4 regions of the Jeotgalicoccus sp. FSL K6-3177 genome follow, and region 1 is predicted to be linked to each of the others. Evidence: riboswitches for the same ligand, from Rfam matches in the RefSeq annotation. Region 1 holds a riboswitch; each other region holds the start of a gene.
What was found. A riboswitch is a leader RNA that binds a small molecule or an ion and turns the genes downstream of it on or off. The one in region 1 is predicted to bind thiamine pyrophosphate.
Positions count from the first base shown of each region.

Region 2: it holds a riboswitch for thiamine pyrophosphate, as region 1 does, so the genes downstream of both, thiD (bifunctional hydroxymethylpyrimidine kinase/phosphomethylpyrimidine kinase) here and MHH58_RS04960 (RicAFT regulatory complex protein RicA family protein) in region 1, are expected to answer to the same signal.
Region 3: it holds a riboswitch for thiamine pyrophosphate, as region 1 does, so the genes downstream of both, tenA (thiaminase II) here and MHH58_RS04960 (RicAFT regulatory complex protein RicA family protein) in region 1, are expected to answer to the same signal.
Region 4: it holds a riboswitch for thiamine pyrophosphate, as region 1 does, so the genes downstream of both, MHH58_RS00160 (3-oxoacyl-ACP reductase) here and MHH58_RS04960 (RicAFT regulatory complex protein RicA family protein) in region 1, are expected to answer to the same signal.

Region 1 covers NZ_JBBOSK010000001.1:988,710-990,908, reverse strand. Annotated here, with positions in the region: gene thiW (energy coupling factor transporter S component ThiW) at 38-505, opposite strand; gene MHH58_RS04960 (RicAFT regulatory complex protein RicA family protein) at 1,020-1,454, opposite strand; TPP riboswitch at 1,582-1,672, opposite strand; gene MHH58_RS04955 (ABC transporter ATP-binding protein) at 1,746-2,199, opposite strand, start outside.
Region 2 covers NZ_JBBOSK010000001.1:2,030,893-2,033,091, forward strand. Annotated here, with positions in the region: gene thiM (hydroxyethylthiazole kinase) at 1-456, opposite strand, end outside; gene thiD (bifunctional hydroxymethylpyrimidine kinase/phosphomethylpyrimidine kinase) at 462-1,253, opposite strand; TPP riboswitch at 1,323-1,422, opposite strand; gene MHH58_RS10365 (ABC transporter permease) at 1,465-2,199, opposite strand, start outside.
Region 3 covers NZ_JBBOSK010000001.1:2,130,925-2,133,123, reverse strand. Annotated here, with positions in the region: gene MHH58_RS10890 (hypothetical protein) at 1-407, shown strand, start outside; gene MHH58_RS10885 (four-helix bundle copper-binding protein) at 646-972, opposite strand; TPP riboswitch at 1,063-1,158, shown strand; gene tenA (thiaminase II) at 1,248-1,928, shown strand; gene MHH58_RS10875 (hypothetical protein) at 2,072-2,199, shown strand, end outside.
Region 4 covers NZ_JBBOSK010000001.1:35,868-38,066, forward strand. Annotated here, with positions in the region: gene MHH58_RS00155 (NtaA/DmoA family FMN-dependent monooxygenase) at 1-121, opposite strand, end outside; gene MHH58_RS00160 (3-oxoacyl-ACP reductase) at 134-883, opposite strand; TPP riboswitch at 989-1,091, opposite strand; TPP riboswitch at 1,327-1,436, shown strand; gene MHH58_RS00165 (thiamine phosphate synthase) at 1,510-2,100, shown strand; gene thiS (sulfur carrier protein ThiS) at 2,196-2,199, shown strand, end outside.

The DNA of each region.
Region 1 (2,199 bases):
ATTAATCTTGTCGTATTATTATAACATGCACGAACGCTTATATCCGCAGTAAGACCCCGTGTTTTTCCAATTGTTTTAAGATGATGTAGGACGTAATGGCGCCGATTAGACTCGATACTAAGAAAGCTGCTGCGACCACTGTGAAAATTTGTGCATCGAGTTCAAGGATGATAATCAGCGGGTAAAGGCTGAGCGCACCGATGACGCCGGTGCCGATGATTTCGCCGAGGGCCGCAAGCGACAGCTTTTTAGAGTATTTGTAGAGCAGCCAGGCTAAGAGCGCGCCGATCATGCTGCCGGGATAAGCGAAGACGGTGCCCGTGCCGAATAGAATTCTGATCGTCGACGAGATAAAAGCCTGGACGATAACCCAGGGGCCGGTGAGTACCGCACCGAGTACGTTGATCAGGTGCTGCATGGGCGCCGCGCGGATAATGCCGATTGGAATAGTGACTAGCGTACTTAAAATAACGTTTAAAGCGACAAAAGCTGCGGTGAATGTCATGTTTTTAGTTAATTTGTTGATGGTGGTGCCTCCTATTTGAATTATTGGTGATGGAATGTGTGGCTTGATGCGTTGGCGTGACGGAAGCTCATGTATACGAAAGACACGATGCGTTGGCGTGACGGAAGCTCATGTATACGAAAGACACGATGCGTTGGCGTGACGGAAGCTCATGTATACGAAAGACGCGATGCGTTGGCGTGACGGAAGCTCATGTATACGAAAGACGCGATGCGTTGACATGACGGACGCTCATGTATACGAAAGGCGCGGTGCGTTGGCGTGACGGGCGCTCATGTATACGAAAGGCGCGATGCGTTGACATGACGGGCGCTCATGTATACGAAAGGCGCGATGCGTTGGCGTGACGGACGCTCATGTATACGAAAGACGCGGTGCGTTGGCGTGACGGGCGCTCATGTATACGCAAGACTCAATACCCCAACATACAAAAATGGCGCTGAAACACTCTATTATTCAGAGATTTCAACGCCATTCAATATGTAGATGATGCTTATTTAAACTGGTTCGGGTCGCGGTTTGGTCTGTTGCGGACTGCAGCGCCGGTTTCGCCCTGCATGAGGTCGCCGCCTGTTTGTTCGATAATTTCGCTTGTGACTGTTGAGCTGATTGCATGCGAGACCATCTGCAGCAGTTCATTAACGCCTGCCTGTGATTCTTTGAACTGGTCAACGAGCGGCATTTCGTCTAATTCTTCTTCGATTTTAGCCAGTTTTTCTTCCGTCATTTTGTAGGCGCGTTCTTTGCCGTAGTTTTGGAAGTTTACAGCTTGCTGCTGCAGGCTTTTCAGACTGGCCATCTTTTCGCGGATTTCCTGATTTTCATGAATCTTAGCTTCCGCTTTCTGGAAGAATTCAACCTGTTCTGTTTCCGCCATCATTTTACCGAGCTTTTTTGCTTCTTCTATTATTTCATCCTTAGTATACATTCGAAGTTCCACCTTTTAGTTGATATATACCATTCATTATATATGAAAGCCTTCATTTATTAAATGTAAATCTCCTGATTCGTTTGTCAAAGTACAAAAATGCACACTCCGGCCCTGGAGTGTGCATAACGAATCTATGCCACTTCCCTACGCTGGCATAATCCAGATCAGGTAGTAAGAGTGTTTCTCAGCCCGTAAGGGCACCTCCAGTGGTGTGCGGTATTTAATTGCTTCCATCATAACTGAACAAAAAGTGTTTGTAAACATAGATGAGCCGCACAGCTCGCCTGTTTACTGATTCACCATGTCATAGTACTTGCCTTCCAAAGCAAGCAGCTCTTCTTCCGTTCCCGCTTCAAGCAGTTCGCCCTGCTCTAAAACGAAGATCCGGTCGACGGCTTTTATCGTGTTGAGACGGTGGGCGATAATAATGCTCGTCCGCCCTTTCATCAGCCGCTCCAGCGATTCCTGGATTTTCAGTTCTGTAATCGTGTCGATGCTGGACGTTGCTTCATCGAGCAGCAGGATGGCAGGGTCTGTAATGAGCGCCCGCGCGATGGAGATCAGCTGCTTTTGGCCCTGCGAGATAAAGCCCTCATCTAAATCGAGCACCGTGTCGTAACCCTGCTCGAGCGTCATAATAAAGTCATGGGCATTGGCGACTTTCGCCGCTTCAATCACTTCATCGTCTGTCGCATTCATCCGGCCGTAGCGTATATTTTCACGGATGGTGGCTTCAAACAGG
Region 2 (2,199 bases), 1.0 Mb from region 1:
GTTTAACATGCTGTGGGCCGCTTTTGCGATATCCAGTGTATTTCCTTCTATGATTGAGTCAACGCCTTTAGACACCGCTTCTTTACCGCTTAGAGCATGTATTTCCCCGGCATTCCCTTTCACAAGTGCAATGTTGTATTCACTGAGCAGTTTATCTGTCAGATTTCTGCGAAACGCTGATGCGCCGTAACCGACCGGATCCAGCACGATTGGAATATTACACTCGTTAGCACAGCGTGCCATTTCTTCATACAGCGGCACTTTTTCTTCCGTGCACGTGCCAATATTTAAAAGCAGTGCTCCCGCATGCTTTAAAATATCTGGTGCTTCGCTTTTTTCACCGCTCATAATCGGAGATGCTCCGAGTGCCAAGAGACTGTTCGCAGTAAAAGGCTTCACGACGTCGTTCGTAATACATACTACAAGCGGTGTGTTTTTTCTTAACTCTTCTATCATCTGAATCAGTCTCCTTGATAGCTGAAATGATTCACCGGTCCGCTGCCTTTACCGATACCGGGAGAATTTTGTATTGCACTGGTAATATATGCTTTACCTGTTCTGAACGCTTCTTCGACCGTACGGCCTTTTGCAAGCTCGGCTGTTAAAACTGCCGAGAAAGTGCAGCCCGTACCGTGCGTCTGATCCGTATCAATACGCGCTCTTGTTAAAGTTGAAATTTTTTTCCCGTCATATAAATAATCAGTTGCATCACCCGACAGGTGGCCGCCCTTAATAATCACGCTGGCTGCGCCCATTTCATCAACAAATATTTTCAGAGCCCGGTGAATATCTTCTTCTGTCCGGATAGTCATATTCGCAATCGCTTCTGCTTCATGAAGATTCGGTGTTACTATGTGTGACAGCGGGAGCAGCGTATCAATCAGTGTCGCCATCGATGTGTCCGTCATCAGACGGTCTCCGCTCGTTGCTATCATTACCGGATCCATGACGTACGGAATGTTATACTTCCGGATATATTCGGCAATCACAGTCATCATATCCGCCTCTGCCACCATTCCAGTCTTCATTGCATGCGGCACTTCGTCCGAAAATATGCTGTTCAGTTCTTTGTCGATAAAATCCGCCGGCACATTGTAAACGCCCTGGACACCGAGTGTATTCTGCGCAGTCAGTGAAGTCACCGCAGCCATACCGTAAACACCCCGCGAGTGCATTGCTTTAAGATCCGCAAATATTCCCGCTCCGCCTGTCGGATCAGTTCCTGCAACAGTTAAACCAATAGGTAAAGTCATTAAATATATCCTCCTGTAATAAAAAACCCGCTTCCAGGGAAGCGGGTTGGATCGATTAAGAGATTTCGTCTGTAATCATCTGCACTTCCCTACGCCAGCATAACCTGGATCAGGTGAAAAGGGACAAGCATTCGCTATCTCAGCCGTACCGGCGCCCCCAGCGGGTTCTATTCTTTTTATTGACATAAGCGTACCATATTTCTTTTAGCCGTCAAAGCAGATTGCGGCGTCTGAACACCGCCGTTCCGATTGCGGCAAAAAGAATTCCGAGGCTCGCGATAATTAAAACAGCACTGATATTCATTCTTTCGTAAGGCATATCACTTAAATAGTAAAACGGGCTGAGCATTAAATACACTTCATCGATATTTATCAGCACGCCAAAGTAGTTTGCAAAAAAGATATAGGCAATATATATCCATGCTGCAGTATGCAGCTTTCTGGAGATTCCCGCAAATAATGCGGATATCCCTGCTATAAATATAATACCCGCACAGTAATTTACTGCCGCAAGACCGAAGTCTTTAAGAGAAACACTCAAATCCGCAACATTTATACTGGCAAGGTACATGCCGGCTATCGTCAAGAGAAAAGATAACACTCCTGTCCCGATACCGTACAGATAATGTGTTGTAAAAATAGTACCGCGCGATACTTTCCGGTTCAGCGTACCGGCATTCATCACTTCCAGGCGTCCCTTTTTCTCCTCGGTGAGGATACGTCCGTTAATCATCAGGGCGGGCACAGCCGATATTAGCGCCGATATCACCAGCAGCATGCCGATAAAGAAGACTGCCGGATTATTGTCGCCGAGTGCCTCCCGGAGCATATCATTATCTCCGATCAGACTCTCCAAATCTCCGAATATGGAGCCGTAAGATAAGCCGGCGGCAAACAGACCGGCCAGCCAGCTGAAAATCATTACCCGCATATTTAGAAAAGCAAG
Region 3 (2,199 bases), 1.1 Mb from region 1:
ACGAAAGTGTTGTAAATGACAGCAAGACAGCGGATGTAAAAGATTCTCTTAAAAAGATTGAACAGCTGAAACACGATATTATTACGCTGAAGGCTGCCGTTCATCATAAAAATACAACAGGAGTGCTTACGATTGATGATGTGGAATACACCGCATCAGAAGTGCTGGAATCACTGAAACTGGAAAGGGATATCGTCAATAATCTGCAGAACAATACGTCTTTCGGCTACCATCGTGAACGTATTAAAACTGTCGCCGGTGTCGGTATTGTTGAAGAGGGTATTATTAATGAAAAAGAAGTAATCGAATATATTGAGGCGCTTGAAGTAAAGGTAAACCGTAAATCCATGCTGATTGATAAGTTCAACAGTACGGAAACAATTGAAGCGGAACTTAAAACGATATAAAAGTTTTCGGCAGAAATCAGGCCCCTTTCTTATATGATAATTTGATGGATTACAATTTACGGTTTATTTATCTGATTACGTTTTAAGAATCCGGATGCTGGACACGAAACACAATCGTGCTGATGACCTGATTTCGACGGGGATTTCCCAAAAACTTCCGGGCGGAAAGTTTTGCCTTTAGGACCGTCTGTACATAAAAAAAGACATGCAGAAATTTCTGCATGTCTTTTTCTTTCTTTTACGCCGCAGCCCTGCATGCTTCCGCACATTCAAAGCAGGCTTTGGCGCATTCCTGACAGTGATCGTGGTCATGCTTTTGACATTCCTTGCCGCATGCTTCACAAATAGTGGCACATACGCCGGCGAGTTCTTTAACGAAAGGTGAGTTTCTTGTGACGGCCTGTTCTAAAAATGAGCACATATCCGCACATTCACGGTCTGTTCTAATGCAGTCCGCCATCATTTTTACATCTTCTTCTTTTAAGCATGCGTCGAAACAGTGATTGCACGCTTCCATGCATTCGTGCAGAGTTTTAAGCAGCTGCTGATTCTGTTCGTGAGCCATATATAATTCCTCCTTAAAAGATTCATACAATCTATTAATTCCCTGAGCAATATTTTTTAAACTGTAGTACAGTGGAATTGTAAAGAAAATATAAACGGCTGGGGGCGCACTTATGTGCTGAGAGATAATATCGACCCTTTGAACCTGTAGGTTAGGACCTGCGCAGGGAAGTCTGTGTCGATATATACGCGGATGTCTGTATATTTTTTGGCCCGGGCCTCTCATAAGGTTCGGGTTTTTATCGTCTTTGGCCGAAATACAAAGGAGATATGGCAATGAAGTTTACAGACAGGTTATGGGACAGCGTGGAGAGTATTTGGAACGGATATCTTGAGCATCCGTTTGTGACCGGTTTAGGGGACGGGACGCTCGAGCACGGGAAATTTCAGCACTGGCTGAAGCAGGACTATGTGTATCTGGTTGAGTATTCCCGGCTGATGGCAATCGGGGCGGAGAAGTCGCCGGACCTAAAAACGATGAATATGTTTTCTGAAATGCTGCACGGCACGCTCTTCGGAGAAATGGAGCTGCACAGAAATTACGCGGCAGAGTTTGGTATTTCAGAAGAGGAGCTTCTTCTGACCGAAGCTTCCGCAGTGAACACTGCTTACACGAGCTATATGCTGAACCACGCTCAGCGGGGTGATGCAGCGGCTGTTGCTGCATGCCTCCTCGCCTGCGCCTGGAGTTACAATTACATCGGAAGATCTCTGTCGGATAAATACCCGGAGCAGGAAAACAATCCGTACAAACAGTGGGTTGAAACATATTCTAGTGAAGATTTCACCAGTTTGAACGGCACGGCGATGACTCTCCTTAATAAGCTCGCTGAAGGAAAACCTGAACGTGAACTGGTCCTGCTGGAAGAAATCGTCGTGAAGACCAGTCTCTATGAGTATATGTTTTGGGATATGTGCGAAAGCCGGGAAGAATGGCCGATTAAAGTGAGTTTATAAACGGTTATAATTATTAATAAGTTTTCAAAATTGTTAAAGGTCGGTAAATAATGTATAAGTCAGTTTTTCTTTGAGGTATTGTAGAATTAACACCATGAATCAGTCTGAATACTATCTTACTTTTAAGGAGCTGGAAATCCATAATGAAGAAACTTTTAACAATCGGATCGTTAGTCGGAGTGCTTGCATTAGCAGCGTGCGGCGGAGACACTGAAGAAGGAACAGAGACAGAAGAAACCGGCACTGAAGGAACAGAAACAGAAAGTACAGA
Region 4 (2,199 bases), 950 kb from region 1:
TTTCATAATATTCAATTGTCGTGAATTCATTGACACTCGAATCATCTTCTAACCATGCTGCCTGATGATGACCCACACCATACATTAAAATTCCTATATTTAACTGTTTAGAATTATTCATAATATATACCGCCTAGTTCATAGTAAGTCCGCCGTCTACCGTGATGTTTTGTCCTGTAATACCATCTGCTGCCTCAGAACAAAGATAAACAACCATATTAGCAACGTCTTGTGGTGTTGTTACTTTTCTCAATGGTGTGGACTGTGCGATTAAATCGAATACTTCTGGTGTTGTGACTGCACTTGCGTCTGTTGTTTTCAGCAAACCGCCAGAAACAACATTTGCTCGGATACCATACTGTCCAAGTTCTGCTGCAACGTTTCTGGTGAACCCAATTAAAGCAGCTTTTGCAGTGGTGTACTCGTGATATGGTACTACAGGATTTTGATATAGATTCGTTCCAATACTAATTATTGCACCGTCTTTACGTTCTAAAAACTGTGGCATTACACTTTGTGATACGTTAAATGCAGCTTTTAGTGTCCCGTCTAACTGTTGTTCATAATCCTTGTAAGTTAAATCTTTAAATGCTTTTTGAGCGGTTGGATCAAATTTAAAATTAACGAGTGCATTGTTTACAACAACATCAATCTGGCCGAAATGTTCAGTTCCTTTTTTTACTAATTGTTCAACTGCTTCACGGTCTGTAATGTCCGCTTGAATCGCAATCGCTTGTGCGCCAATTTCTTTTTGTAACTTCTCTGCTTCTTCCTTACTTTTGTTGTAGTTAATTATGACATTAAAGCCTTTTTCACTCAGTGCTTTTACGATATAGCTGCCAAGTCCTCTTCCGCTTCCCGTTACTAAAACTGTTCTTGTCAAATAAATCACTCCTATAATTTTTTAAAATAAAAAAATACGCAACCTTCATAGGAAAGTTACGTATCGAGAGTAAATTATATGCCCGCAAAGACATAGATATACAACTGTATCGATGTAACACTTTCCTACGCCAGTTTTAACTGGATCAGGTTCAAAGGGTCTGAGGTTTCCCTCATCTCAGTTTATATAAACACCCCTAGTGCGAATCTATTCTATTTAACATCATTGTAGTACTTTACAAAGATACGTCAAGTAAACCACAAATTATTTAAATTGGAACAAACGCAATTCAAATTCAATTCTGTAACTGTACTGCTTTCTAGTTTTTATATGATTGAGTGAATGTTAAAAGGTAGTTATCAGCATAATTAAAATCTAATTTTATTTGCAATATTTAACTTTTTAGAGTAACTTGAGGTTATTGATTGGAAAAATTAAATAGTTAAGACCACTGGAAGTGTCTTTAAAAAAGGCTGAGATTAAAGTGTAGACTTTGGGATTCCGGGAACCTGATACAGTTCATACTGGCGTAGGAAAGTGGCGAAAGTAATATGTTTTGATGCATACTTGCGCTGTTTTTCTATATAGAAAAACAGCGCTTTTTTTTTATGTTAAGGGGTGACATAATGCTTATTGCAATTACACATTTTAAGATATTAATTTCCAAGGATATTATTCATTTCAATACGATTTCATCCTGTATCGATTATCTTTTACTTCGTACACCCATGTCCGACAACGAGTTATCATCGTTCCTTTGTCAGCTTATTCATTCAGGTTTTCCCAAAGAAAAAATCATCATTCATACTTCGACTAAATTGCTGGAATCTTTTCGTTTAACTGCTATCCACTTTAGAGAAAACGATCCAACTGCATTAACGTATAAAAAAGAACATCCGGATATTTCAGTCAGCATGTCTGCTCATTCACCTGAATCTGTCAAGAAAGCACAGGACAATCATCTCGACTTTGTATTATACGGCCATATATTTGAATCGAGTTCAAAGAAATCTTTGCCGCCGCGTACACATCAAGAAGTACGTGATGCACTGTCTTATGATATTCCTGTCGTTGCACTTGGAGGTATCAATTCAACAACTATCAATCAGTTACCGGCAGGTTTCAGTGGTATCTCGGCAATTTCTGCATTTATGGATGCATCACCCAATCAAATCACCAGATTAAAAGAAGAATGGCAAATATTAAATTTGATGTAAGCAAATGCTCTATTGCTTAGTCATTATAAAGTGGTTAATACATTTCCCAGCTGTCACAGTACTTAAAAACCTCTCACTTGAAAGGATGAAACAATATGC